Adhaeribacter arboris: one gene and its partner. The protein of the gene in region 2 interacts with the protein of the main gene of each other region in a pairwise test. Links are inferred from orthologs where the notes say so. Each region holds a gene or a part of one and is shown on either strand. Other genes may lie near its edges. The genes, in order: topA and AHMF7605_RS07490.

Region 1 (15,572 bases), 640 kb from region 2 along the record:
AAAAGCCGGACCAATTGGCGACCGGAGCAATTACCTCGTCGCCGGGCCGCAATACCGCCCGAAATAAATTAAATAAGGCTTGTTTTACCCCGGCAGTAATTAAAATTCTATCCGGTGATACTTGAACATTATTTACATTCTGGTAGCGTTGAACAATTGCTTCTCGTAAAACAGGTAAACCTTCGGTGGGCCCGTAAGAAGTGTAGCCTTGTTGAATAGCGTTAATGGCTGCTCTCCGCACAATTTCGGCCGTGGAGAAACAGGCTGCTCCCGAAGCCATACTTATTGTTTTCATTGGAAGAACTGATTTTAGCCGACGGAAAATAAAACATCGGCAAAATAGTGATTCTTATCCGTAAAAATGAGCTGCGTTTTTAAATCTGCTTCCGCCGCTAATACCTGAATTTCGGCTTCTGAGAATTTATAAGAAGATTCGGTATGAATGGCTTCCCAGGCTTGTAAGTTTAAAGTAAAATCTAAATCCTGCAAGGTAACTTCTTGATCCTGAGTACTAATTAAATAACTTCTCATTTCCCCGCTTATCGGATTATACTCGGCAAAATGCTGAAAGTTATTCAGCTCGAAATTGCCGGTAAAAGTTTCGTTAATTCTGCGTAAGAGATTAAAATTAAAAGCGGCTGTTATACCTTCCGCATCATCGTAGGCCTGTCGGATTAAACGGGGATCTTTTTTTAGGTCAAATCCTATTACTAACTGATCGCCTGCTTGCAGAAACTGACATAGTTTTTTTAGAAAAATTTTAATTTCTGCAAAAGGAAAGTTACCAATGTTAGATCCTAAAAAAAATATAACTTGCCGCATTCCTGACTCTCGTTTTAATTGCGCCAAAGCTTTAAAATAATCGCCGGCTAAAGGCACCACCGGTAATTGCGGTAACTCTAGAGCTAAATTACTCTGCAACTCCTGCAAAGCATCCAACGAAATATCTAACGGAACAAAGGTGAAATTAGTTTGCCGTTGCAGGAGAGAACGAAGCAAAATTTTGGTTTTTGTAGCATCGCCCGCCCCTAAATCCACCAAATTAAAAGGTTGAGCGGAGCAAAAACCAGATATAATTTCTTCTTTCTGATAGGTAAAAATTTCTGTTTCGGCCCGGGTAAGGTAATAATCCGGCAAATCCATTATTTTTTGAAAAAGCTTGCTACCCGTAGCATCGTAAAAGTATTTCGACGATAAGGTTTTCTGCTTTTTAGTTAATCCTTGCACCACATCTTGGGCAAATTGCTGTTGCTCGAACGGCAGATTAGTAATATTTACAACGTTGGGGTACAAATCGTTTTTCATGTTTATTTTGCCGCGAGCCGAATGCCGGTAAATTGCCACCGTTTATCCGGGTGAAAAAAGTTACGGTAAGTAGGACGAATGTGGCTGCGGGGTGTCGCACAAGAGCCCCCACGTAATACCATTTGATTAATCATAAATTTACCATTATACTCGCCCAGAGCTCCTTCCGCTTTATTATACCGCGGATAAGGCTGATAAGCACTGTACGTCCACTCCCAAACATCGCCTAATAATTGATTAGCAGCCGGCTGCTCCCCTGAAAAAGGTTGCGGGTCGTAAGATCCGTTTTCTAAAAAGTTGCCGAGTTTCCGGCTAGGTAAATAGTGCTTAGCTGCTACTTCCCATTCAAATTCGGTTAGTAAACGTTTTCCGGCCCAATTCGCAAAAGCATCGGCTTCGTAAAAACTAATGTGCGTAACCGGAGCGGCTACATTCACTTTTTGTAAACCGTGCAAGGTAAAGCGATACCAACCATCCGCTTGTTTGGTCCAGTATAAAGGAGCTTCCCATTGCTCCTGTTGCGCCAAGTCAAAACCTTCGTGCAGCCAATATTTAAAATTCTGGTAACCGCCGGCTTCCATAAATTCCAAGTATTCCTGGTTGGTTACTAATTGATTCCGAAAAGCAAATTCATCTAACCAAACCTGGTGCACACTTAATTCGTTATCGAAACAAAAATCAGTACCGGTATAACCAATTTCATATAAACCCGATGCTACCGATAAGTATTCTGGTTTAGGTAGATTAATAGCCGGGCTCACGTATTTTTCCGCGGGCAGTAAAGCCGGCACTAGGGGATTGGTACTAAGAATGTATTTGATATCTGTAACAAGTAGTTCCTGGTGTTGCTGTTCGTGTTGCAAGCCCAACTCAAACAACGGCAATAATTCTGCATAAGAGTTTTCGCTAAGTTGGTTAAGTAATTCCGTGATATGCTCGTTTACGTAAGCCCGGTACTGATAAATTTCTGCCAGCGGCGGACGGTTAAGGGTGCCCCGGGTCTGGCGTAAAATCCGGCTGCCAATAGAGTTGTAGTACGAGTTAAATAAAAAATTATAATCCGGATGAAATACCTTATAGTTTGGGGCGAATTTTTGTAATAGAAAAGTTTCAAAAAACCAACTGGTATGAGCCAAATGCCATTTCGGCGGACTAACATCCACGATGGGTTGTACAACAGTATCTTCGGGCAATAGCGGTCGGCATAAAGCTTCCGTTTGTTCGCGAACTTGCCCGAAGCGTAGTAGATAATTTTCCGTATTAACCGCCAGAACGTCCATCCTGAATATCTCCTTTCAATTTGTTTTCGTTAAAACTTATTTAATCCCGAAATGTTTAAATCACTTCAGTTCATGAAGTACAAGAAACGGTAAAGCTAAAAAATAATAATTTTAAATTTTAGGTTCTAATAACCACTTAATGAATGGAAACACTTTAAAAAGAAAGCTGTAGAAAGGTTAAAGCAACTAAATATTTCCTGTTTTTAAAATAATTATTTTGAATTATGCCTTTACATGCCGCCGTGCAAAAAAAAATACTTTTGTTTAAGTTTGATGCCCGTACTTCGCGGGGAGCAATGCAGCAACATGTGGTGTATTATTTAAAAATTTGGAGTGATCTTGAGCCAGAAATAATAGGAGTGGGGGAATGTGCTCCCTTGCCGGGTTTAAGTCCGGAATACGGACCAGAATACGAGACTTGGCTTTATAGTTGGGTAAATCAGTTTAATGATTTACACTTACAGGAAGACAATTTACTATTATCGGAGTTAATCCAAAACTTTAATTTAACATATTGGCCTTCTGTGGTTTTCGGATTAGAAACGGCCCTTTTGGACTGGCAAAACCAAGGACAAAAAAGATTATTCTTTAATTATTTTTCGAATTCTGAAGCGGGTATTCCCATTAATGGTCTTATCTGGATGGGTGATCGGGCGTTTATGCAGCACCAGATAGAAAAAAAACTCCAGGAAGGTTATTCTTGTTTAAAATTAAAAATCGGAGGATTGGATTTTGAAACGGAATTAAAGCTTTTACGACAAATCCGGGAAGTAGCTTCTAGTCAAAATCTAACCATTCGGCTGGATGCCAACGGCGCTTTTTCTCCGGCCGAGGCGCTGCAAAAGTTAGAACAATTAGCTAAATATGATATTCATTCCATTGAGCAGCCCATTAAGCCGAAGCAAACAGATGCCACGGCCCATTTATCTAGGCAATCGCCCATTCCTATTGCTTTGGATGAAGAATTAATTGGTCTAGTAGAAAGTAAAGAAAAACTAAATGTATTGTCAGCTATTCGACCCGCATATATTATTTTAAAACCGACTTTATTGGGTGGTTTTGCGGCTACTCAGAAATGGATTAATCTAGCCGAAACGCAAGGAATAGAGTGGTGGATCACCTCGGCCTTAGAATCTAATATTGGCTTAAACGCGATTAGTCAATTTACCGCCGAATTTGATCTAAAGCGAGAGCAAGGCCTGGGAACGGGTCAGTTATACGAAAACAATATACCCTCGCCTCTTCAGATTCAAATGGGAAAATTATATTATGATGCTACTGTTAATTGGGGAAAGTTAAGTTAAAAAACAAAAATCATTTATAATGTAAAGTAAGTACTTCGACGAAATTAGTTTAGATTACCATTTATAGTAGCTGGATGATTACCAAATAATTATTAGTCGAGCAACGTACAACTAATAACGAAAAACTACTTAGATTAAAATAATAGGAATGTTTGATTTTACTTAACTTCTACAGCTATTTAGGTTTACTTATTTTCCAATTCTTTTTCCAGTTGGGTTTTAGCCCGGGGAACACCAATACTGGCTTTTTCGGCTATTAAATGCAAGTTAGAGCGTTTGGCTACGGCGGGTAAGTTGGGATCAATTACAAACACGGGCACTCCGCGGGGCACATAATCAATTAACCCGGCCGCTGGGTAAACCAACAACGACGTACCTACTACCATAAAAGCATCTGCTTCCTGCGCTTCTTCTACCGCCGTTTCCATCATAGGAACCATTTCACCGAACCAAACAATATTGGGCCGCAGTTGAGAACCTTTTTCGCAAAGATCGCCCATTTTTAACTCCCAACCATCCATTGGGTACACTAAGTTTTCATCCACGGTACTTCTGGATTCGAACAATTTACCGTGTAAATGCACCACATTCGTAGAACCGGCCCGTTCATGAAGATCGTCTACATTTTGCGTGATGATTATTACCTCGTACTTTTCTTCTAATTTGGCTAAAGCTAAATGACCCAGGTTTGGCTTTACCTGGTGCGCCTTTTTGCGTCGCTCGTTATAAAAGTTCAAAACCAGTTCCGGATTTCGTCGCCAACCCTCCGGCGAGGCAACGTCCATTACATCATAACCTTCCCATAAACCATTCGCATCCCGAAAAGTGGCAATGCCGCTTTCGGCGCTAATACCTGCTCCCGTTAAAACTACTATTTTCTTACGTGCGGCCATTGTTGTTCTTTATAAATTAATACTGATATTAATTTCTTAAGTTAAATTAAGGTAATAAAAAAGCGAAGTAAATTTAATTACTTCGCTTTTTTTGCTGCTAAATATCTTAAAAACTTATTTCTTTTTAGCCGTAGCCGTTGCTTTTTTAGCCACAGAAGTTTTTTTAGCGGCTGGTTTTTTAGCCGGTGCTTTCTTTGCTGTGGTTGTTTTAGCCGGAGTATCTGCCGAGGCTTCTGCTTTTTTCTTAAAGCCGCCGCGGGTTGGTTTATCCGGTGTTTGTTCCGCCAAGGTTAAGCATTCGTCCAGAGTTAATTCGGCCGGAACTTTATCTTTTGGAATTTTTACATTTTTCTTACCCACCACAATGTAGGGACCAAAGCGCCCGTTTAAGACCTGCACCTCCGGGTTTTCCTCGAATGATTTAATGCATTTCTCCGCGTCTGCCTTGCGCTTGCTTTGGATTAATTCGATAGCTTCGTCGGCGTTTACCGTGAATGGATCCAAGGTTTTAGGCAATGAATAAAACTTATTATTATGCCGAACAAAGGGTCCAAAACGGCCAATAGCAGCCGTCATTTCTTTATCTTCAAAAGTGCCGATGATGCGAGGCAGCTTAAATAAATCCAGGGCATCTTCTAAGGTAATACTCTCCAGAAACTGACCTTTGCGCAAACTGGCGTATACTGGTTTTTCTTTGGTATCTTCGTTTTCTTCGCCCATTTGCACAAACGGACCGAAACGACCTAAACGAGCCGTAATTTTTTTACCGGTTTCCGGGTGAAAGCCTAATTCCCGCGCTCCGCTGATAGTAGACCGTTCTACATTATGACTGCTTGTTATAGTTTCGTGGAAGCCGGTGTAAAAATGTTCGATCATTTTATCCCAGGCTTTTGTCCCGGCCGCAATTTGGTCAAATTCTTCTTCTACTTTAGCCGTAAAAGAATAATCAATCACACTCGGAAAATAATCAACCAAAAAATCATTTACCACCATGGCCATATCGGTTGGGAATAGCTTTGCTTTTTCGGCTCCCACCAGTTCGGTTTTAGTTTCCGAGGCGATGGTATCATTCTTTAAAGTTAATATCTGGTATTTGCGCTCTTTGCCTTCACGGTTATCTTTTTCTACGTAACCGCGCTTCTGAATAGTTGAAATTGTGGGAGCGTAAGTAGAAGGTCGGCCTATGCCCATTTCTTCTAATTTTTTAACCAGGCTAGCTTCGGTATAGCGGGGAGCCGGCCGAGAAAATCGTTGCGTAGCCTGAATTCTTTCCGAGCTTAAGGACTGTCCTATGGTTAAAGGCGGCAGCATGTCATGCACATCATCATCCTGCGTTTCACCGTCATCTTTCGATTCAATATACACCTTTAGAAAACCTTCGAAAGTAATAACCTCACCGGTAGCAACGAATTTTTCTTTAACAGTAGATATATGAATAGTAGCGGTAGTTTTTTCGATTTCAGCATCCGCCATTTGGGAAGCAATGGCTCGCTTGCGAATTAACTCGTACAACCGTTGTTCATTGCGGTCCGAGGAAACTTCTTTGGCGAAGAAGTCAGTGGGCCGGATTGCTTCGTGCGCCTCCTGGGCGGACTGAGACTTGGTTTTGTATTGCCGTACTTTTACGTATTCTTCCCCAAACGCTGCTTTAATGCGGGTAGTTGCGCCTTCAATCGCTTCTTTTGAAAGGTTTACCGAATCGGTACGCATGTAAGAAATTTTACCGGCTTCGTACAACTTTTGCGCTACCGTCATAGTTTGTGCCACGGAGAATCCTAATTTACGGCTTGCTTCCTGTTGTAAAGTAGAAGTGGTAAAAGGGGCCGCCGGCGAACGTTTTAAAGGTTTTTTCTCCAGATTTTCAATCGTGTATTCCGCTCCCCGGCATTTTTCCAGAAAAGCTTGTGCTTCTTCCTGGGCTTTAAAACGGGTCGGCAGTTCCGCTTCCAGTCTTTTACCATCCACGGTAAAAAGAGCCGTTACTTTAAAAGCAGAGTCTGCTTTAAACCGCTCGATTTCCCGTTCCCGCTCTACTACCAGACGAACCGCTACGGATTGCACTCTACCAGCAGATAGCCCCGTTTTAATTTTTTTCCAGAGAACCGGGGATAATTCAAAACCAACCAGCCGGTCTAGTACCCGGCGGGCTTGTTGCGCATTTACCCGGTCGATATCAATTCCCCTCGGTGATTCAATAGCGTTTAAGATAGCATTCTTCGTAATCTCCCGGAAAACAATCCGGCGCGTTTTCTTATCGTTTAAGTTAAGGGCTTCCGATAAATGCCACGAAATAGCTTCTCCTTCGCGGTCATCGTCCGATGCCAACCAAACTGTTTCCGCTTCTTTGGCCAGCTTTTTTAATTCTGCTACTACTTCTTTCTTATCCGCCGAAACAATGTAAGTGGGTTTAAAGCCATTCTTAATATCAATCGCATTATTATCCTTGGGCAAATCGCGTACGTGACCAAAACTTGATTTAACAATAAAGTCCTTCCCTAAATAACCTTCTATAGTTTTTGCCTTGGCAGGCGACTCAACAATAACTAAGTTTTTAACCATTTATGTGCTCTAACTACTGGGCCAGCTGGCCTTTTTTTCTCAAAGATGATTATTTTTTCTAAAATATTGCAAACTTGCCTTTTATCAATTCAAGCAGTTTTATTCTAATCCAATATCAAAGTGTACTTTTTAAACCCTATTCTCACCATACAAGTTCAATAGAAAATATGCGGTACCACTTATTTATTTGCCGTCATGCCAAGGCAGAAAACCCTACGTTCCACCAGGCTGATTATGATCGGGATTTAACAGAGCAAGGAAGATTAGAAGCCAGCCAAGCCGGCGAATGGTTGCAACAATCCGGCCATAAGCCAGATTTAATTGTATGCAGTAGTGCTCGCAGGACCTTAAGTACTGCTTCCATTATAGCTAATAAAATTAATTATTATCAGCGTGATATACTTTCTATCCGAGAATTATATGATAGTACAAAAACAAAGCTTTTACATTATTTAACTAAAATAGATAAAAACCACTCTAACGTATTATTAGTGGGGCATAATCCTGGAGTATCTATGTTAATAGCTACTTTATGTAATACTAATCGGGGAAATGTACCCACTGGCAGTGTTCATCATTTATGGTTCGAAATGGAAGAATGGAACCAACTGGAGTATACTAAAACTTCAGGTTACGAAACTAATATCGTTGCTTCTTAAAAAATAGCAAAATTCAGTCGCAAGGATTAACAAGTTAAATAAAAAGCATTATACCTATAATACAGTATCAATTAAGCTAATACCTTATATTGCAGCAAGGGTTTACCTAAACTATGGCAACTACAATCGTATCAATAATCAACCAGAAAGGCGGAACCGGTAAAACAACCACTACCATTAACCTAGGTCGGGCATTAAGCAAACTTGGAAAAAAAGTGTTACTCGTAGACCTGGATCCGCAAAGCAACCTATCGTATTCGCTTGACATAACCGAACCTCAATTTACTTTGGCCGATGTTTTTACTGGTAATAAAAAGTTGAAAGAAATTCTGGTTGCTAAAGACGATAATTTCTTTGTTGCGCCCGGCTCACACGAGTTGGTGGATATTGAAATTTCGTTAGTCACTCAAGAGAAAAGAGAAAGCTTTTTAAAAAATATTCTGGCCGATGTAAAAGGTTTTGACTTTGTTTTAATTGATTGTCCGCCCTCACTATCGGTTTTAACTTTAAATGCTTTAACCGCTTCGCAACAAGTACTTATTCCACTGCAAATGGAAGTATTAACTTTACAAGGCCTTAATCAGATATTAGTTACTGTAAAACAAGTAAAAACAACTTTAAATTCAAGGCTTAAAGTTAAAGGTATTGTAATAGTTATGTATGATAAACGCCGGAAACTTAGCTCCGAAGTAGAAGCTTTCCTGCAAGAAAGCGTGGACGAAAAAATATTCCGTTCCAAAGTCCGTTTAAACGTGAAATTAGCCGAGGCACCTTCTTTCGGGAAAAGTATTTTGGATTATGATCCAGCTTCTAATGGGGCCCAGGATTATCTAGCTGTCGCGAAAGAATTTTTGGAAATGTAAATTTTTAAATTAGCCAATTACCCTGGCAAATACCAAAATTTAGATTTCTACATTTTACCCACGCTCTTTAATAGTTCGCAATAGGGAAGGTAAATTCTTGAATTTTGAGTAATTTTACGGAATAATTGCTGGTTTTACCCATTTCGGTAGCATCGTTTTCCTCTATAAAAAATGGTAATACTCACCATACCGGAATTTACATGTGCCGGTTTAATTTAAATATTTTATATCTTTAGATTCCTGATTGGAAGCTCCCTTTTCTGGGTAGTTTATTGGGATAGGTATTATCAGAATCAGTACTTTTTTATTTACAAATAATATGGCTTTAGGAAAAAACATGAAGTTGAATAAAGATAAATTGATTGCTCCACCGGAAAAAAGCAAGACGTCTGAAGTATCTGAAGAGTCATCTGTAGCTAAACCGGCAGTTAACCAAGCTACTAATCCAACTTTACTTAAAGAAGAAGTTGCTCATACAGCAGTAGACTCGACAGAAACTTCTGCCTTACCTAAAAACGGGAGAGTTCTAAAATCAATTCAAACTTCAGTTGGGGGTAATTCTGCCCGTAAGTCTTCTATGGCCGGAGATGGTTCTGATTCACGCGAGCAACAGTATCTGAACGAACAGCTTAACCGGGTTTTATACGCTCTGGATGCTTTTAAAAAAGGAGACGTTTCCGTTCGACTTACGAAACAAGACGATGATATTTTTGCGGAAATAGCGGAAGCTTATAATTCCATGGTGGAAATGATTGGTGGTGTAGGCGGGGAGGTATCGCGTATTTCTAAGGTAGCCGGAGTAGAAGGAAACTTAAAAGCACGAGCTTCTGCTGAAAGCGCTTCCGGCTTCTGGAAAGACATGATCAATAATATTAATGGTCTGGTAGATTCTATTGCTGTGCCGGTATTAGAGGTTGGTAAGGTATTAAAGAATATTTCGAAAGGGAATCTTGACGAAACGTTCCAGATTCCGGTTTCCGGCGATTTTAAAGTAATGGCCGAAACCATAAACCGCACCATTGATAACCTAAATCTTTTTGCCGGTGAAGTAACCCGTGTGGCCCTGGAAGTAGGCTCTGAAGGTAAATTGGGTGGTCAAGCTTCTGTACCCAACGTAGCCGGAGTATGGAAAGATTTAACCGATAACGTCAATACTATGGCCAGTAACTTAACGAGCCAGGTACGCGATATTGCCAACGTAGCTACTGCCGTAGCTAAAGGCGATTTAACCCAGAAAATTACGGTTGATGTAAAAGGAGAGTTGCTTCAGCTAAAAGAAAACATCAACCAAATGGTGGATTCTCTGAACATTTTTGGAGATGAAGTAACCCGCGTAGCCCGTGAAGTAGGTACCGAAGGAAAACTCGGCGGCCAAGCTAGAGTACCGAATGTTGGTGGCACCTGGAAAGAACTAACCGACAATGTAAATACCATGGCGAGTAATTTAACTAGCCAAGTGCGGGATATTGCCAACGTAGCTACTGCCGTAGCTAAGGGTGATTTAACTCAAAAAATTACGGTAAACGTGAAAGGCGAATTACTCGAACTCAAAGAGAACATCAACCAAATGGTAGACTCTTTGAACATTTTTGGAGATGAAGTAACCCGCGTAGCCCGCGAAGTAGGAACGGAAGGAAAACTGGGCGGCCAAGCCAATGTACCCCGCGTGGCGGGTATCTGGAAAGAGTTAACCGACAATGTGAATTTAATGGCTAGCAACCTGACTAGCCAGATGCGCGACATTGCCAACGTCGCTACCTCCGTTGCGAAAGGTGACCTGACGCAAAAGATTACGGTGGATGTTAAAGGAGAGCTTTTGCAACTAAAAGAGAATATCAACCAGATGGTAGATTCTCTGAATATTTTTGCCGGTGAGGTTACCCGCGTAGCTCTGGAAGTTGGTACCGAAGGAAAATTAGGCGGGCAAGCAGCGGTGCCGAATGTTGGTGGTACCTGGAAAGCCCTTACCGATAACGTAAACTCCATGGCCAGCAACCTGACCAGTCAGGTGCGGGATATTGCTAACGTAGCTACCGCTGTGGCGAAAGGGGACTTAAGCCAGAAAATGACGGTGAACGTGAAAGGAGAAATCCTCGAACTCAAAAATATTCTGAACCAAATGGTGGATTCCTTGAATATTTTTGCCGGGGAAGTTACCCGCGTAGCACTAGAAGTAGGTACCGAAGGAAAATTAGGGGGCCAAGCTAATGTACCTAATGTAGCCGGGGTTTGGAAGGCGTTGACGGATAACGTAAATTCCATGGCGAGTAACCTGACTTCACAGGTGCGCGACATTGCTAACGTAGCGACTGCCGTTGCGAAAGGCGATTTAACTCAAAAAATCACGGTAGATGTAAAAGGAGAACTCTTGCAACTGAAAGAGAACATCAACCAGATGGTGGATTCCTTGAACATTTTTGCCGGTGAGGTTACCCGCGTGGCACTTGAAGTAGGTACCGAAGGAAAACTCGGCGGCCAGGCAGCCGTGCCGAATGTAGGTGGAACCTGGAAAGCCTTAACGGATAACGTAAACTCCATGGCCAGCAACCTGACCAGTCAGGTGCGGGATATTGCCAACGTTGCTACCGCTGTTGCTAAAGGTGACTTAACCCAAAAAATTACGGTAAACGTTAAGGGCGAGCTTCTCGAATTAAAAGAAAACATCAATCAAATGGTGGATTCCCTGAACATTTTCGGAGATGAAGTAACCCGCGTTGCCCGTGAAGTAGGTACGGAAGGAAAATTAGGTGGGCAAGCAACAGTACCAAACGTAGCTGGGGTTTGGAAAGCCCTGACAGATAACGTAAATTCTATGGCCAGCAACCTGACCAGTCAGGTACGGGATATTGCCAATGTTGCTACTTCCGTTGCCCGGGGCGATTTAAGTCAGAAAATTACGGTAGATGTAAAAGGAGAACTCTTGCAACTGAAAGAGAACATCAACCAAATGGTGGATTCCTTGAACATTTTTGCCGGTGAGGTTACCCGCGTAGCACTAGAAGTAGGTACCGAAGGAAAACTCGGTGGCCAAGCTAATGTGCCGAATGTAGCCGGGGTCTGGAAAGCTTTGACCGATAATGTAAACTCGATGGGTTCTAACCTGACGAGCCAGGTACGGGATATTGCAAACGTAGCGACGGCCGTGGCAAAAGGGGACTTAACTCAGAAAATTACGGTAGATGTTCGGGGCGAGCTTTTGCAGCTCAAAGATAATATCAACCAAATGGTAGACTCTCTGAATATTTTTGCCGATGAGGTAACCCGGGTAGCCCGCGAAGTAGGTACGGAAGGAAAACTCGGCGGCCAGGCTAATGTACCAAAAGTGCAGGGAACCTGGAAAGAACTTACCGATAACGTGAATACCATGGCCAGCAACCTGACCTTACAAGTACGCGATATCGCCAACGTAGCTACCGCTGTTGCCAAAGGTGACTTAAGCCAGAAAATGACGGTGAACGTGAAAGGAGAAATCCTCGAACTCAAAAATATCCTGAACCAAATGGTAGACTCCTTGAATATTTTTGCCGGGGAGGTTACCCGCGTAGCACTAGAAGTAGGTACCGAAGGAAAATTAGGTGGCCAGGCGGCTGTGCCGAATGTTGGCGGGGTATGGAAAGACCTTACAGATAATGTAAATACCATGGCATCTAACCTCACCACGCAGGTACGGGGTATAGTAAAAATTGTAACCTCTGTATCGAAAGGCGACTTAACTCAAAAATTAATTTTAGAAGCAAAAGGAGAAGTTGCGGATTTAGCTGAAACCATAAACCGCATGGTGGATGACCTGAACCGTTTAGCCGGGGAGGTGAGCCGGGTGGCTAGGGTAGCCGGCGTGGAAGGTAAATTAACTGAACGTGCTACTGTACACGGTGTGGGTGGTTCCTGGAAAGAATTAGTAGATACCTTAAATGACTTGCTTGAATCAATTGTAACTCCCGTTTTGGAAGTATCGCGGGTAGTGCGGGCCATTTCGGAAGGAGATTTAACACAAAAAGTAGAAATTCATACAACCGGTGATTTACTTTCCATGTCCAATGCCTTAAACCTGGCCGTAGAAAACTTAAATTCATTGTTAGGTGAAATTAATGAATCCTCACTGGTAGTTGGTTCTTCTTCCGAAGAAATGGCCAACAAAGGTTTAGATATGAGCCGGGTGACTGTAGATGTAGCTTTAGCTATGCAGCAAATGGCCGAAGGAGCGCAAAATCAGGCTTTAAAAACAGATAAAGCTTTTAAACTGATTGAGGAAATCATGAAAGCGACCAAGGCCACAGCAAATAAAGCCGATGTGGTAAACCGGGCGGCTATTTTAGGGGAAGAAACGTCGCAGCTTGGTTTGAAAACAGTGGCCGAAGTGGTAAAGAACATGGAAGAAATATCCTCGGCAGCAGCTTTAACGGCCAAAACCATTGAAGTATTGAGTACCCGTTCTCAGGAAATTTCTAAATCCTTGGGCGTAATTACCGATATTGCTTCTCAAACTAATTTACTGGCCTTGAATGCAGCTATTGAGGCCGCCCGGGCCGGTGAAGCGGGCCGCGGCTTTGCGGTAGTAGCCGAAGAAATCCGGAAACTGGCCGAAGGCTCACGTAAATCGGCGAGTGAAATTGAAACGTTGGTGAACGATGTAAAGAAAGATACGTCTTCAGCAGCAGCAGCTATATCCACCATGGAAGGCCGGGTATTAAAAGGTAAAAATGCAACATTTGAGGCTTCCGGAGCCTTTAAAAACATTGCCACTTCCAGTGGTGAAACCTTGCGCACTTCCCAGGATATTTTAACTGCTACTGAAGTACAAAAATCTTCTATATCAGATGTAGTAAAATACGTGGAAGAAGTTGTTGCTATTGCGGAACAAACGGCTTCCGGTACCCAGCAAGTTGCCGGCACAGCTAAGCAATTGTCGAGTTCCATGCAAGAAATGACGGCTTCCAGCCAGCAACTAAACGAAATTGCCGAAGATTTGCAGTTAGGAATTTCTGCCTTTAAACTTTTGGACGATAACTGGTCTTACCAGCAAAGCCGATCTATCCGGCATATCCCGGAATACCCCGTTAAAACAGTACCAGCCCGACGAGCTTTACCGGGCAACAATAATGGTACTCTAGGTCATCCAATAACTGGTTCTCAACGGAACAATCCGGCTGTATCTAATGTAATTTCCCCGAAAACAGAAGCTAATCGTTCTTCTTTAAACGGTGAAAATGCCAAGAAGACACCCGTTCGGAAAGCGCCTAATAAGCTCAAATCTTAAGCATGAATACCGACGGAATAAGCGAGAAAAAAGAAGTTAATCGCGAGCCCAGCGTACACTTAATTGTGTTTAAGTTGGGCTCCGAGGAATACGGTATCCGGATTGAGCAAGTAAAAGAAGTTACCTTAACTCCCGAAATTGCCCGTATGCCGAAAACACCTTCTTTTATAAAAGGAGTTGCCAACATTCGCGGCGATATAATTGCTCTTTTGGATTTGGAAGAAAGATTTCATATTGGTTCCCCGGAATCTTCCACGGAAATAGTAAAAGAAAAACAGAAATCGTATACTCTGGTGTTAGAAGCCAAAGATTTTACTATAGGATTATTGGTGCGGGAAGTACCGCATTCTTTAACTATCCCTATTTCCCGCATCGAAAAAACGCCTTCTTTTATTCAGGATTTACAAATTAACGATAACTATATTGAGGGAATTGGCAAATTAGGAGATCGTTTAATTATTGTATTAGATATTCACAAAATACTTACTTTCGAAGAAGCAGAGCTATTAAAAGATTAATGAAGCCCGGCTTGCTTACCGATATTACTTCCTGAAGAAAATTCAGAATAACTTAAATAAATGATGAAAAAAAGAATATTAATTGTTGATGACTCTTTTTACATGCGCACCATGCTTAAAAATATGCTCACGGACGCTGGTTACGAAGTGGTAGGAGAAGCCCCTAATGGACAAACTGCTTTACAATTAGCCCGGGAAACGAACCCCGACCTGATTACTTTAGATGTAATTTTACCGGATAACACGGGATTAGATGTATTAAAAGGTATTAAAAAAGAACAACCCAACATGAAAGTAATTATTGTAAGCGCGGTTGGTCAGGAAGTTATTGTTAATGAAGCGGTGGAAAATGGCGCTTTTTCTTATATCGTAAAACCGTTTTCAGAAGAGAAGGTCTTGGAAACAGTAAGTAATGCTTTAAAGGATTAGCGATCAGCCATCCAGCAACTCCTATTATACCCATTCATTTAACTATAGCACTGCCTTAATTTTAACGCATCCATCCCGAAGCGGATGCTCCCGGAAAAGAAAGAGCCAGCCTTAAGCAACCGGATTTGCCGGCTAAGTTGTTTTACTACAACGCATGAAATCAAGAGAACAAGAATATAAAGAAATATTTATTTCCGAAGCCTTGGAATACTTTGATGCTTTAAACCGGCACATAAGTACTCTGGAAAAAAATCCGGAAGATGACCAAATTCTGGCAGAAATATTTCGGTTGCTGCACAATTTAAAAGCCAATGCCAAGGCTATTGGTTACCTTCAAATTTCAGATTTATCGCATAAACTCGAAACCGCTTTTGAACTAGTTCGCAAACGCGAACTAACGTTTAGCAACGAAATAGCTACAATTTTATTCGACGGGATAGATTTATTGGGTGAGCTCATTACTAACGTGGATGATCCAAATTATAAAATTCTGGATGAAAGCTTA
Region 2 (15,343 bases):
CCTGGTAGGTTTTATTTTGCTGGCCGCTGCCGGATTCTATGGCTATTATAAGTGGAGCGAAGCGCAGGAGAAAGTAGATCTCTGGACTTTAGTACCCGACGATGCTGTTTTTGTAGTAGAAACTAACCGCCACGAACGGTTTATCAGCCAGTTAAAACAAACGGATATTTGGGTAAATCTATCGAGGCTGCCTTATTTTACCAACCTGCAAGAAGATATTCATTTTTTAGATAGTGCCTCGGCGCGGCGGTTAACTCTTCGGGATTTTCTCCGGCAGAAGAAAATAGTAACGTCCATTCACGTAACCAGTAAAAACGATTTCGATTTTGTGGTTTACTTACCCGTTAGCTCGGTAGCAGAACACCGGTACATCCGGAATTTTATTGAAAACGTTGCAAAAAGTAATCTGTTTAAAACCGAAGAACAAGATTACCAAGGTTACGTGCTCACCCGCGTGCAAAATGTGCAAAATAAAGATGCTTTCACTTTTTTTACTTACCGCAACAATATCGTTTTTAGTTCAAATACCGGCCTGCTCCAACAAGTTATCCGCAAAATAAACCGGGCAAAACTGGAGTCTCCGGTTTATGAATTTGATAAAATAAATTTCCTGAAAGAACGTGGGGTGTACGCTAGTATCTTTATAAACTACCGGCACCTGGCCCCTTTTATCTCCCTTTTTTTAAAACCAGAGATTCACCCGGATGTAGATTATTTGGTAAGTTTATGCCGGACTAGTTTACTGGCTTTACAGCTGGATGATCAGAAATTTTCCTTAAATGGTTTTTCTAAACCGGAAATTTTAACGGGTTCTTTGTATCAACAACTAAATCCCCAACAGCCGCAAACCTCGCGCCTTAGCGGCTTAGTTCCAGATAGAACAGCCATCTTACTTTTATTCGGTAGCCAACAATTTTCTAATTTAAACAAAAGTAAAAGTCAAGCAGGAACATTGCCTTTCCCGGCATTAACGCCTTGGCTGGATTCTTTGCGACAAACCTTGCAACAAGAACTAGCTTTGTGTTATTTGGCGATGCCTACTGAAAATATTCCGCCCGAAAAAGTTGTGCTGGCATTTACGCCTAAACCCGAGCAAGCGCAACGGGTTTTGCAGAATTTAAATGCAGCGGCTGATGTACGCTTTGCCCCAGAGCGGGCTGGCCGTTACCGCATTCAAGAAATAGGAGTGCCGGAGTTACCAATGCAGCTTTTTGGACAAGGTTTTAGGGGGTTTCCGAGGTGTTTTGCGGCGCAGGTAGATAGCTTTTTACTTTTTGCGGCCAGCGAAGAAACCTTGCGCGGGTACGTGCAAAATATCCGGGACAAGAAAACCTGGGCGAATAAAGACCAGCAACAAAATTTTCTTCAACAAACTTTACTCCAGAGTAATCTGAGTATTATTTTAAATACCCAGAATACCTGGAACCTCCTCAATCAATACTTGCCGGAAGATAAAAAAGTAAGCTTGCTACGTTACGAATCTTTAATCCGGAAATTTGGCCAAGTGAGCTGGCAGTTTTCCCGGCAAAACGAACAATTTGTCACCCGGATTTTACTCCAACACAAAGTAAAAGCCAGTTCGACCGATGAAATAGAAGAAAAGTTTAGGCTGGAGCAGGAAATTGCTTTTGCCGCACCTCTTATTACCGGTCCCGATTTGTTAAACCGCCGGCTAAATAATACAAATGGTTTATTCATGCAGGATTCGGCCTTCGTGCTGCACCAGGTTACTACCGAAGGAAAAATAGCGTGGTCCGATTCCCTAGATAGTAAACTTACCAGTGTAGTTTACCCCCTTACTTTAGAATCCGAGCCGCAGCCCAAATACGTTTTTTCTACCCGTAACCACATTTATTGCCTCAACCAGGCCGGGAAAGACGTTGAAAATTTTCCTTTTAATTTAAGCGATTCTACCTTTATTCAAAACCTGACGGTTATAGAACGGGAGGAGCCCAATAATTACAATTTTCTGGTAAATGATACTCGTGGTAACGTATACATTTACGATCGGCAAGGCAACTTATTACCGGGTTGGGAACCAAAAGAAATGCCTGCAAAGTTGGCTCTAGCGCCCGCTTATTTAAAAGTTAAAGGCCGCGAAGTAATTGTGTTGGTACTGGAAAACGGATACGTGTACGCGCTAGATGGTAATGGTTTAAATTATCCTGGGTTCCCGATAAATCTGAAAGGTTCATTTACTTCGTCGCTCATCGCGCAGCCTAGTGCCAGTTTACGCGATTCTAAAATAATAGTACTTTCGCAAGCCGGCGAACTCATAACCTTTAATTTAGCCGGCCAAATGGAGAAAAGAATGGCTTTTGCCCGGCCTTCCCGTCGAACTACTTTCGAGTTAATTCCGGAAAATAGCGGTCCATCTTTTTTGATTGCCCGCCAGGATTTAGGCCGGGTAAATTTGTACGATGCGAATCAGAAATTGGTAATGGAAAAAACGTATGTTACCTCTGCTCCCAAACTGATTCAATATTTCTACTTCGATCCGGCTAATAGAGTGTACGTAATAACGGAAAGAGGTCCCCAAAAAACTTATTTGTACGACATTAACATAAAACTGATTGGCGACCGGCCTTTTACCAACAACCTACCCGTACACCTAGAATATAATCCCATTCTCCAGCAATACCAATTGTATAAAGCAGCCGATAATTTGTTGCAAGAACTTACTTTTAGAACGCGCCCTTAATTAAAACGAACGCAACCAGCCTTTTCGATAAAAGAAATACAACTGGCCCAGCAAAATCAGCAACATAATAGCCAGCAAGATTATGTAACCATACGGATGATATAATTCGGGCATGTTCAGGTAATTGATTGTACCATCCGGATTTTCGCGCGAAAAATTCATGCCGTACACCCCGGCGACAAAACTTAGCGGAATAAAAATGCTGGAAATAATGGTAAGTACCTTCATGATTTCGTTCATGCGATTGCTTACATTGGATAGGTATAATTCGGTTAAGTTGCCCATTAATTCGCGGTAATTATCTACAATATCCAGGACCTGCACAATATGATCGTACACATCTTTAAAGTAAATTTTAATATCGTCCGGAATGGTGTTATTGTCGCTGCGCAGGATTTCATTTAATTTATCGCGCTCCGACCAGGCAATGCGCCGCACCTTTAACATTTCCCGCTTCATGTTGAGGATTTCGTTTAACAGTTTTTTGTTTGGTTGCCCAAACAAGGTATCTTCTAATTCTTCGAGGTAATCACCTACCTGGGCCAGTACCGGAAAATAATTATCAATGGTAACATCCATAATGGCGTAGGCAATGTAATGGACCGGGCTTTTACGTACTACACCGCGCCCCGCCTTAATACGGGTGCGCAGTACGTCCAGGCAATCTTCGTAATCACTCTGAAACGTGATAATATAATTAGCGCCCACGAAGATAGAAATTTGGTCATCGTCGAGGCAATGATCGGGCAAAAACGTAATCATCCGAGAAATAAAGAACAAATTCTTTCCTTCCGTGTCCATTTTGGGCCGCTGGTAATCGCTAATCACGTCTTCCATCTGTAGAGGATGAATCTGAAAATCAGCTAATATTTTTTCTAATAAAGTTATATCGCGGTAGCCCCTAATATCAATCCAGTGCTGCAGCTGGGGATTTGCCCGGAAGTATTGCAGTAACTCGTTGTAATCAGAATATTCTTTCTGCTCGAATACTTCTTCGTTAAACGAAAGTAAAAACATACGGGGGCCATGCGCATTTTCCGGTACGTACAGGTAACCCGGGCGCTGGCCTACTTTTTTAGCAAAAGTATTTTCTTGAAGAGCTTTAAACTTTTTAAGACGGGGAAAAACTTTCATATTTAAGCTTCGGCAAAAGAGTTTATTTAATTAAAAAATTTTTATGAAATGCAGAACTTAAGCTTTCCGACTTATTACGTAATTAAGGAGGAACCGGCAATGAATCTGTTAGTCGAACTTCTTTTATTTTAGATAACCTGGCCCGTATAATTGGTTCCTGAATTTTCGGAAACTGAATTACCAGCAAACAAGTCTGGTGGAACTCTTGCTGCCTGATTACTAATCCTGGTTCCTTGGTCAAACGCATCACCTCGTTTAATTGCTCGTAAGTAAAATGCAGGGTTAATTGCGCTTGTTCTGCTTTCTGAACAATAGTGGCGGCAGCTAGGGCTTCTTGGGCGGCCGTTTTGTAAGCCTGAATCAAACCACTTACGCCTAATTTAAATCCCCCGAAATACCGGATTACCACGAGTAAAATATCCGTGAGGTTCGCCGATTTCAGCTGCCCCAAAATAGGATCGCCGGCCGAATGGTTTGGTTCCCCGTCGTCGTTGGCCCGGTATAGGTTGCCGCTCGGGCCTAAGCGGTAGGCATAACAATAATGGCGGGCATCGTAATATTCTTTTCGTAAACCAGCCATAATTTCTTTGATTTCGGCTTCGGTAATTACCGGGTACGCGTAGGCCAGAAACTTACTGCCTTTTTCTTTATAAATGCCCGTACTGGGAGCCGCTATGGTAAGGTATTGACTCATAAAGTTTTAATTCTTAAACCCATGTGCCATTTGGGTAAAGAGGTTTTTATTTCCATTTTTACTTATGCTTTCTACCTTGCTTGTCTGGATTTATATCGCATTTCTATCTTTTACTTACGGTTGGCTGTGGTTAAATCTTTTATCTAAAACAGGCTACCTCGAGTGTAAAACCCAAGTACCCTTAGAAATTATTTTAGTAGCCGGTAGTGGGGTTCTTTCCATAATTATAGGGGTTTTGCATGTATGGTTGCCCGTTTCTTTTATTATGCAGCTTATAATCTTAGCCGGCAGTTTGTTCTTACTTTGGCACTGGAAAAAGGATTTACGTTCGTTTTTTGCTTCCCGTAAAAAAATAAACGGTTATAAGGTACTTTACTATGTTATCCTGTTTACTTTTTCTATTCTGATTTTAATTCATGCGGCCCAACCCGCCACGAACCCAGATACGGGCCTTTATCATGCCCAAACCATTAAATGGCTGAATACCTGCCGGATTGTACCCGGACTAGGAAATTTGTACGGTCCCTTGGCTTTAAATTCCCATGCCCATTTATTGATGAGCTTTTTTAACTTTTCTTTCATTACCACTAAAATACTTAATCAGACCTGGAGCAGTTTTATATTTCTGTTATATTGTTCTTACGCTTTACGCGAAGGGTTTCGTAGTTTCAAATACCGGCCCGTGTTTTCGATTTATTATTTTGGCTCCCTGTTCTGGGGCATGGTTTTTTTTCGCAATTGGATTTCTTCGCCTACTCCAGATACCGGGGTGATGTTCTTTTTCTTCTTTTTATTTGGCGTACTATTAACGGCTGACCGAAGCCGTAAGTTAAGTTGGCAAGTAGCGTTTATGTTCTTTTTGTTGCCGGTAGTAATAAGTTTTAAACTTTCGGCAATTTTTAGCGGTGCTGCAGGGCTAGCTTGGTTGCTATTGATCAGAAAGCAAGTAAACTCTCGCTTCATCCAAATTATTGTTCTACAAGGCTTATTTGTTTTAGTACCTTATTGTACCCGGAATGTAATTTTAACCGGCCACATTCTTTATCCTTTGCCGGCCCTAAATCTTTTTAATTTTGATTGGGTAGTGCCGCAACCTTGGTTAAGCAGCTACCAAGAAGGAGTAGCTGCTTATTCTCGGGTACCTACCGTAAATTGGAGTTTTTATGTAAATAAACCCTTTATCAATTGGATTCCGGTATGGTGGGTAAATCAGGATAAGCCTGTTCAAATATTTATGCTTATTCTAGTAATTCTGCTTCCATTTATAATATGGCGAGTTATCCGGAACATAAAATTTAAATTGGATCTTGTTTTAAGCACCGTGTGGCTAAGCGCCCTTATTGCCAGCTTGGCTTGGTTTTTTTTTGCTCCGGCTCCCAGATTTGGTTTTGGTTACTTAGTGCCTACTTTGTTAATAGGAACAATACTGCTTGTCCGCGGTCGCATTTCATTCAAGTTGGGTTTATTTATGGGTTTATTGTTGGGCATTTACGCGTTAAATGGGATTTACAAACAAGTTTACCGGCAAGCTTTTTCCTTTATATGGCCGGCTGGTTATCCAACGCCAATAACAGAAATAAGGCAAATAGGAAAGATAAAAATCCGGGTTGCTCTTGGTATAGGCAGGTGTTACAATCTCTTGCCTTGCACAGTTCCCGAACCTCATCCAGGTTTGGAAAGGCGAGGCGAAAAGTTAGAAGATGGCTTTCGGATTTCTAAAAATTAAGCAGTAGAATTCTATATAGGTTATTTCTTCATCTCTTGGTAAAAAAATCTTTGATCTTACCGCAAACATATTGGACTGTTTCCTCGGTCATGCCCGGCCAAATAGGTAAACTTAAACAGGTTTGAGCTAGTTTTTCGGTAATCGGGAAGGCTCCTTTACGGTACCCTAAATGTTGGTAAGCAGCTTGCAGGTGCGGGGGCAAAGGGTAATGAATAGCGGTCTCAATCTGGTGCGTTCGTAAATATTGCTGCAAGGCGTCACGGTGGTTCGTCCGGATTACAAATAAATGGTAAACCGGCTCGGCTGCGGATAATACAGCCGGTAATGTAATTTTGGTTACCTGGTTTAAATAACTAAAATAATAGGCTGCTATTTGCCGGCGAGCAGCATTCCAAGTTGGTACATAAGGTAATTTTACGTTTAAATAAGCGGCTTGCAATTCATCGAGCCGGGAATTTCGGCCAATTAATGCGTTATAATTTTTAATTTCGGATCCGTAATTCCGCCGCAAACGAGCCTGGTAGTTAAAATCCGGGTGGTTGGTAGTTATAGCCCCACCATCGCCTAGGGCGCCTAAATTTTTAGTGGGATAAAAACTAGTGGCATTAATATGTCCGAAACTGCCGGTTAGTTGCCCTGCCCAACGAGCTCCGTGCGCCTGCGCATTATCCTCGATTATAAACAAGCTGTGCTTATCGGCGATGGCCTGAAGGGCTGTCATGTTACAAGGTTGGCCGTATAGATGCACGGGCATAATAGCCTTGGTTTTAGGAGTAAGAGCCGCTTCTATTTTAGTTGGATCGAGGTTATAGGTGGTTTCTTCGGGCTCTATGGGCACCGGCACGGCACCCACCTGCGATACGGCTAACCAACTGGCAATGTAAGTGTTGGCTGGTACAATTACTTCCTCCCCTGGTTTTATGCCCGCTGTTTCCAAGCAAATGATTAAGGCATCTAAGCCATTGCCAACGCCAATGCAGTATTGCGTTTGATTGAAAGCAGCGTAATTCTTTTCAAAAGCAGTAACTTCCGGACCTAAAACGTACTTTTCAGAATCCAAAAAACGCAGGCTTTTCTCTTGAATAGCCGATCGGATTTGTGTGTTCTGGTAAGTAAAGGATAAAAAAGGTACGTGCATCATCAAAAGTACAGTTAAAACTAAGACCAAATCTGGTAAAAAATTAAAACTTATTGTTGGGTAAAACCGATATGTAGTATTACTAGTATCTTTGGCCGGAAGATGAATCAATTTTTAAATTTTCTTTTTAGAACAGTTGCTTTAATACATGTTGGAACAACTAATTTATGGACCGGAACCGATTTTATTTGCGGCTGATTTTACGGGTAATAACCAACGTGGTTTTATTGTTTCGACGCAACAAGCGGCAAAATTACCATTTACCATTCAGCGGGTATTCTGGTCGTTTGGAGTGCCCGATAATCTGCTGAAAGGGAATCACGCGCACCGTCTGGATCGTAAAATATTAATAGCTGTACAAGGTAGTATTACCATCGAGACTGAAACAAATCAAATAAAGAATTATATACTGGATTCTCCTTTTCAGGCGCTGTACGTGCCGGCTCTTTGCTGGATTAAGCTCCAGTATACGGCCGGTAGCATTTTGCTGGCTTTATCGTCTACGGATTATGCGGAGCAAGATTACATTTACAACTACTTCGAATTTAAGCAGTTGCGTCAATTAGCTAATTCTTAAGTATGTGGAAGCGGCTTTCCTCTTCCCGCATTAACAAAGGTTACTGGGATGCTTGTGTTCAGAGCGACCCAGCCGGATTGGTCTATGCTTTATCGTGGTACCTGGATGCGGTTGCTCCGGCTTGGGAAGGTTGGGTAAAAGAAGAAAATGAACAATACACGGCAGTTATCCCAATAGTGAAACGAAAAATAGCCGGAATTCCGGTTATTACGCAACCATTACTCACGCAGCAGTTGGGCTTATTTACCCGCGACCATTCTTTTTCTTCAGCAAAACCATGGCAAGAGTTATTGCCTGCGGTTTTTAAATCGAGCACAGCCACGGAGCAGTATAGTTTTAACTCTGGCAATTACCAAAATTTAAAGTATTTACTTCCTTTAAAAGAAAGAATTAACCTGATTTTACCTTTAGCTTCCGGTTACAACACTTTAAAAGCAGCTTTCCGTTTAAACCGTATCCGTGATTTGCAGAAGGCCGCCGCTACGCAGTTACAAGTACAAACTGGTAACAAACTTTGGCCGCAAGTTTTCGAATTATATCAAGCAAACGTATTTCCCCGCTTAAATAAAAAACACCAATTAATATTAAAAAAAATAATCCCAAAGTTGATTGAGGCGGCAACAGTCAGAGGCTGTGGACTCACGTTTACGGTTACTTTACCCTCCGGGCAAATAGTGGCGGGTGCTTTTTTTATCCGGCACCAAAACCGACTGACTTATTTGCTGCCGGCTGCTTCGGAGGTGGGAAAAAAATGCGGGGCCAGTACTTTTTTACTCGATCAGGTTTGCCAGCAATTTGCCGGCTCAAAGGTAATTTTAGATTTTGAAGGCAGTGCTCATTCGGGTATAGCTCTTTTTTACAAATCCTTCGGGGCTCAGTGCGAAGGATACGGTTTGCTGGAAAACTATAACTTTTCGCTACCTTTAAAATTGCTTTACTCCTTAAAGGGCTGGCTCAATAAATTTAATTTGCCCAGGTAAAAGTCCACTTGCTAATCATTAGATGTTTTCATTTTTTAAAAATTCTGTTTTTGGCGTAATATCGGTAGCATCGCGGCTGGCAAGCAGTTTCTTTTTAAATAAAATGGTGGCTCTTTATTTTGGCCCGGCGGGAATAGTGCAATTAGCTCATTTTCAGAATTTAGTTACTTTTTTTACTTTAGTTCCGAACGACGGCATAAGCCGGGGATTAATTAAATACCTAGCGGGGAATGATACACAATCCTTAACTTTTCGCACTTATTTCCGCTCCGGCTTTTATCTAACTCTTACCGTTTTCTTTGCCATAACCCTGTTGCTGGTAAGTGCCCGTTCCTTTTTTTTACCTTATTTTCCTTCTGGAGCTACGTGGCTAATTTTATTTTTAATTGGTGTTTTTTTATTGGTGTTGCAGAGTTTTTTAAACGCCGTGTTGCTGGCCCGGCAAAAAAATGGTTGGTTGTTAGTAGTTAATACCTTGGCGGCCTTGGGTGTGTTGGGCTACGTGGCTTTGGCGACCGGTAAAATACCTTTGCCTTATTTCTTAAATGGTTATCTGCTGCTTTTAGGTTGTATTGGCTTAATAACGGTGCCATTTAGCTTAAAAGGTCTGCCTAAAATTCCACTTTTTCAACCACGTATATCCAAGGCAGCCTGGCAACAATTAAGTAAGTTTATTTTAATGGCCGGCACTGTTATGCTCTTTTCCAAAGGTTTAGAATATTATATCCGGGATTATTCCATTCAACATTTTACGATTCAGCAAACCGGATTATGGCAAGGTGTGGTGCGTATTTCGGATAGTTATACGGCGGTGTATACGGCCGTACTCGCATTTGCCTTTTACCCGAAAGTCGCGGCCTTGCTCCAACAAGAACCAGAACTAAAATTGTTCGTGCGGCAAGCCTTAAAGTTATTAGCTCCGGTGGTAGCCGCTGGCTTGTGCTTGGTATATTTTACCCGCGATTATTTATTTACGTGGTTATTGAGCGCTCAATTTAAAGCCGCCGAAGCGTTCTTGCCTTTCCAACTTACCGGTGATTTTTGCAAATTAATATCCTGGCTGCTCGCGAATATTCTGGTAGCGCAAGCTAAATTTAAAATAACGCTGCTATTCGAAGCAATTAGTGCGTTTTTTTACCTGGGCTTTTTTTATTTTTTTACTCATTTATACGGTATTCAGGGCAATCCCATGGCGCATTGTGCGCATTATCTCATTTTCCTGCTGCTCAACCTTGTTTATTTTCGTAAACTGTTACTGGCATGACGTATCCGGTAGTATCCGTAATTTGTCTTTGTTATAACCACGAGCAATTTTTAGAAGAAGCTTTAAACTCGGTAGTGGCCCAAACTTACCCGAACCTGGAAATTATTATTGCCGATGATGCCAGTACGGATAAAAGCGTATCGTTTATTTTAGAGTATTGCCGCCGATTCCCGCAAATTAAATTTATTCAGATAAGCCAGAATGTAGGTAATTGCACGGCTTTTAACCGCGCGCAAGCGCACGCTACCGGCGAGTACCTGATTGATTTTGCCACCGATGATGTAATGTTGGCCAACCGGGTAGCCGACCAGGTAAAATGCTTCGAAAGTTTGGGTCCGGATTACGGCGTCATTTTTAGCGATGCCGAATTAATGGACGAAGATTCCAGGCCCATCCGTAACTTTTACCGCCGGAATGCGGCTGGTCAGGTAATTTCTTTGGTGGCCAGCGGCGATGTGTATGCCGCTGCATTGGAGCGGTATTTTATTTGTACGCCCACCCTGATGTTCCGTAAAGTGGTTTTTGATCGCCTGCAAGGTTACGACGAAACGCTGGCTTACGAAGATTTTGACTTTATTGTACGCGCTGCCCGGGAATACAAATTCTTTTTTCAGGATAAAATACTTACCAAACGCCGTTTACATCCGCATTCCCTTTCCTCGGGTTGGTACAAAATAGGAGATAAGCAATTATTATCTACCATTAAAGTTTGTTACAAGGCCTTACAACTAAACCGCAACGAACGGGAAAAGATGGCGCTCATTCGGCGGGTAGAATGGGAAATGAAGCAGGCGTTTTTTACCCGGAATTATACAGAAGCCGAAGCTCTATTTGCTATCTTAGATAAAATAAAAGCAGTTTCCCTTAAGAGTCGTCTTTTGTATCTACTGGTGCATTACCGGGTAAATTTGTCGTTTATTCACCGGCTTTATTACCGCTTGGTGCACGGCAAAGTTTAAGAAACGCGTCGCCAAAAACGAATTTCTACCGATATTCGGGTAGTATCTTCGGATAAATTAGCCGCTCCCCCGTGAATTAAATAAGGCGTGAAGAGTAAAGCCTGGTTTTTAACCGGGTTGGGCCGGATTAATTTTAATTCATTGCTGGTGGCAGTAAGCCCCGGCACCGTATATTGGCTGCCATTCATAATCGCGCCACTTAAAGTGCGCTCTACGGTATTTTCGGACCAATAATGGCTGCCCGGAATCAAACATAAAGAAGTTAATTCGTTGCTGCCGGCCACGGGCAAATACAAATTCAAACAATTTTTCAGTTCCGGATGCCAGGCATCGCGGTGCAAGGCATTAAAATCGGATTTTCTTGGCCGCACTATCCGGTAACTAAAATGATATTCCTGGGTATTCGGGTTTAAAACCGTTAGTGGCATTTTTACTTCCTCTTCTATCCGTTCTATTATGGTTAGAATGGGTACAGGAAAATCTTTATAGTCAACTTGTTTGGCTTCGTTTATAATAGCAATATGCAATTCCTGATTATCAGCTACGGCCTCATGGTATTTCTCCATGTTAAAGGTAGAAGGTATATTTACGCCGAACGTACGGATTAACTCCCGCAAATACTGTTTAAGACCCGCATTCAAAAAGTCAAAATCAGTTGGGTTCAAAAAGGGAAATAAAGTAAAACCTTCTTTTTGCCAGGAAGTTTGAGCAATTAAGTTATCATCTTGTAAAAACAGAACGGCATCTTTACCGAAGGCGCGTTCTCCTTTTACCTCTATCTGAAAATCTTTATTATTAATCTGATATTTCATTTTGATCTAAAATTTGACTCTAAAATAAAGAATGTAGAATAATAAGTTTGTTTTACAGTAAACGGAAGTTTTCTTTTAAATAATTATAATTACCAGATGGAATAAATTTCTGCTATGGGCAACATTGTTAAACTCAAAGCCAAAGAAGTAAAATAAATATAATTTGTGCCAGCAATTTGTTACGCTTAATGATACAAATAGAACGTTACCAGAGTAGTTTAAAATCAGTTTGGGATAATTTTAACGAACAGGCTTTAAACGGAACCTTCTTTTTTAACCGTAATTTTATTGAATATCACGGCGAACGTTTTACAGATCATTCCCTGCTATTTTACTTGAACGATCAATTAGTGGCTTTACTACCTTTGCACGAAAAGGATGGAGTAGTTGCCTCCCATCTGGGCTTAAGTTTTGGTGGCATCCTGGTTTCCAGAAAAGTAGACACTTTGCTCATGCTGCGACTTTTTGAAAAATTAGTCGATTATTTAAAAATCCAGCACTTTCATAGCTTCGTTTACAAACCACAACCGTATATTTATTTACCCCAACCTGCTCAGGAAGATTTATTTGCTTTGTATCAATTCGGGGCTCAACTTACCCAACGGGCAAATATTTCGGTGCTTGATGTAACGGGCCCATCTCATTATTCTAAGTTGCGGCAGCGCTGTTTAAAAGAAGCCCAAAAAAATCAAATTACCGTAGCTATTTCGGATAAGGTGAAAGAATTTATGCAATTAGTAGAAAATATTTACCTTACGGCTGGTATCGATTCTCCCACGCACACGGTTTCTGAAATACAATTACTTACAAAACTTTTTCCGGAACACATTACCTTATGGGCCGCCCATTTAGGGGAAGAATTAGTGGGGGGACTTATTTTATTTGACCATCGGCAAGTAGTAAATCTGCAATACATCGCTACCTCCTTGAAAGGCCGGCAATTACACGCGCTGGATTTGCTGGTTCACTCCGTAATTCAACAGTATAAAAACCAAAAGAAATACCTAAGTTTCGGAACGTCACACGACGAAAGAAAACCTTATGGCTTAAGCCACAACTTACTCCGGAATAAAATAAGCTACGGAACGCGAACCGTGGTGCAGGACACGTACCAATTAACTTTGTAAAATATATTGTCATTGTATAAACCAATTCTGTTGAAGAATTTTCTATTTACTGGTTTTTTTTCCTTGCTAGCGCTTACCAGTGTACTTTTCGGCGGAACATTTTGGTTAACCGGTTGTTTTTACGAAACCAACGACGATATAATCCTTACTTTATTAATCAGTGGCTTTTCGGGTGGGGAACCAATCTCCGATTTAACCCTTTATCTGCACGGAATTAGTGTTCTGATTTCTAAATTATACCAGAATTTACCCGGTGTCCCTTGGTATGGTTTCAGTTTGTACAGTTTGCTTTTTATAATAACTATCCTGGCTTTCCGGTTTATGTATCAGGTGTTAAAGCCAATGGTAGAGCCGCGAGTTATTTATGGAATCATTCTTTTATTTTATCTGGCTAATTGGTACGAACACGTATTTTGGTTTAATTACTCGCGTTTAGCTATTCTTTTAGCCGGAGTTGCCAGCTTGAATGCTTGGTTAGATTTGCGGCTACACCATTCGGGAATTAAAAAAAGACTACTAGCTTATGGCAGTTTATTTTTTTTGGCACTTTGCCTCCGGCCAAGTTTTGCGGTTTTCGGCATAGGCTTAACTTTACCATTTTTATTATTGAATAAGCAATTTTACCGCGTAAGTTTTAAAAGAACCGCTTATTTACTCCTGCCTTTTTTATTGGCGGGAGTTTTTTTCAGCGCCTGGTTAAAAATTAAAAGTACCCCTGCGCAAACAAATTACCGACACTTAGATGTTCAGAAATCGCAAATTTTAGATTATAATTGGTGTTGCCCTTTACCCTCAAAACCCAACGAAAAGCTTTTATATACGGGCCTTAGCAATTGGTTTTTAGCCGATAAGAACATTCAGAATTTTTTGCAGCAACAACGGCCGGATGGGAAATATTTTCAAAAAGAAGTTCTGGTATTTAAATTTCAACAGTTTCTGCCGGAGTTAATCAGGAGCCAGTTTTTAATTATAATTTTACTAGCCGCCCATATTGTTTGGCTTATTCGATCTAAAGCCACAAACAACCTATTTCGTTTATTTAGTTATCATTTTTATTTCTGGAGTTTACTTTTTGCTACCGGAATACTCCTGAAAACACCGCCCCGGGTTTTAACTCCCGCCATTAGTTTGCTGCTGTTAATGCACCTGACTTTTCCTTTACCTTTTAGTAAATCTATCAAATGGCCCTTATTATTTAAATTTTGTGGTTTACTGCTGCTTGTCCTTCCAATCTATAGAATAAACCATCGGGCAAATTGGCAACAGCAACGCCAAAAACAATCAGAAGCAGTAATAGCCGCAATTCAAAATAATTTTCCGCATTATGTAATTGTAACGGCCGGTTTAGAAAACGAATTACGGGCGCTATCACCGTTTAAGAATTATTTTGCTCGTAAAAACCGCCTTTTATTTCTCACGGGTTGGCAAACGCTAGACCCGCATTATCCCGGATATTTGCAATCTTTAGCGGGTAAGACTAACTTAGCCGGTGCTTTAGAAATCCTGAGTCGAAGAGAAAAAGTGGTTTGGGTGAGTAACCCGCAAATGACTATATTTCTGGTGAGGTACTTTAATTATTTTTATCAAACAACTTTTAAGTTTACCCTGATTAAACCGGTAAAAGGCGCTTCATTGCCCAATAATCTAAACTTTTACCAGGTTGAAAAAGTTATTTAAAGCCTTAATCAGTAAGTGATTTACTTACAAACGTATTTATAAAATGAACAAGTTCGTACTTTTAATTTTTCTTCTGATTTGGGCTAGTAATCATCATTCATCTGTTGCTCAAACTCCCGGCTCAGATAAGAAAAGCCTTTATGTAAATTGCAAAGCGCCTCTGCGACCAAACCCATACCTGGAACTACCATTAGGCGCCATCAAACCGAAGGGCTGGTTAAAAGAAATGCTCGTACGGCAGAAAAATGGGGCAACGGGCCACTTAGATAAATTGTATCCCTTGGTGATGAACCAGCGGAACGGTTGGTTAGGCGGGGAGGGTGACCAGTGGGAGCGGGGACCTTATTGGATAGACGGTTTGTTACCCTTGGCTTATATTCTGGACGACAAAGAATTAATCTCTAAAACTAAACCTTGGGTGGAATGGACTTTAAACAGCCAGGATGCCGATGGTTATTTTGGCCCTAAAAAAGATTACGGTCCGGAGCCGGGTTTGCAACGGGATAACAGCCGGGATTGGTGGCCGAAGATGGTAATGCTCAAAATATTAAAGC

The links.
Region 1: the proteins of AHMF7605_RS07490 (region 2) and topA interact in binary tests that used the Escherichia coli proteins (3 or more experiments, as listed by UniProt). The link is inferred for Adhaeribacter arboris from one-to-one orthologs.

Annotation. Positions count from the first base shown.
Region 1 is NZ_PYFT01000001.1:1,173,238-1,188,809, forward strand. The notes cover bases 4,620-7,645. They hold topA (type I DNA topoisomerase), read right to left. Parts: upstream 7,342-7,645; coding sequence 4,897-7,341; downstream 4,620-4,896. Other genes in these bases: AHMF7605_RS04965 (SIR2 family NAD-dependent protein deacylase), read right to left, coding at 4,620-4,782; AHMF7605_RS04975 (SixA phosphatase family protein), read left to right, coding at 7,509-7,645. In the rest of the region: AHMF7605_RS04945 (pyridoxal phosphate-dependent aminotransferase), read right to left, coding at 1-295; egtD (L-histidine N(alpha)-methyltransferase), read right to left, coding at 310-1,344; ergothioneine biosynthesis protein EgtB, read right to left, coding at 1,308-2,585; AHMF7605_RS04960 (o-succinylbenzoate synthase), read left to right, coding at 2,810-3,889; more of AHMF7605_RS04965, read right to left, coding at 4,075-4,619; more of AHMF7605_RS04975, read left to right, coding at 7,646-8,000; AHMF7605_RS04980 (ParA family protein), read left to right, coding at 8,114-8,863; AHMF7605_RS04985 (HAMP domain-containing protein), read left to right, coding at 9,441-14,120; AHMF7605_RS04990 (chemotaxis protein CheW), read left to right, coding at 14,123-14,638; AHMF7605_RS04995 (response regulator), read left to right, coding at 14,699-15,067; AHMF7605_RS05000 (chemotaxis protein CheA), read left to right, coding at 15,222-15,572. UniProt on the Escherichia coli protein: Releases the supercoiling and torsional tension of DNA, which is introduced during the DNA replication and transcription, by transiently cleaving and rejoining one strand of the DNA duplex.
Region 2 is NZ_PYFT01000001.1:1,806,570-1,821,912, reverse strand. What follows is about bases 2,724-5,520. They hold AHMF7605_RS07490 (IMPACT family protein), read right to left. Parts: upstream 4,530-5,520; coding sequence 3,918-4,529; downstream 2,724-3,917. Other genes in these bases: AHMF7605_RS07485 (LIC_10190 family membrane protein), read left to right, coding at 4,594-5,520; corA (magnesium/cobalt transporter CorA), read right to left, coding at 2,724-3,835. Also shown: AHMF7605_RS07500 (hypothetical protein), read left to right, coding at 1-2,701; more of corA, read right to left, coding at 2,702-2,723; more of AHMF7605_RS07485, read left to right, coding at 5,521-6,255; AHMF7605_RS07480 (DegT/DnrJ/EryC1/StrS family aminotransferase), read right to left, coding at 6,284-7,396; AHMF7605_RS07475 (sugar 3,4-ketoisomerase), read left to right, coding at 7,542-7,970; AHMF7605_RS07470 (GNAT family N-acetyltransferase), read left to right, coding at 7,973-8,950; AHMF7605_RS07465 (MATE family efflux transporter), read left to right, coding at 8,973-10,214; AHMF7605_RS07460 (glycosyltransferase family 2 protein), read left to right, coding at 10,211-11,173; AHMF7605_RS07455 (phytanoyl-CoA dioxygenase family protein), read right to left, coding at 11,170-11,985; AHMF7605_RS07450 (GNAT family N-acetyltransferase), read left to right, coding at 12,174-13,112; AHMF7605_RS07445 (hypothetical protein), read left to right, coding at 13,143-14,789; AHMF7605_RS07440 (beta-L-arabinofuranosidase domain-containing protein), read left to right, coding at 14,833-15,343.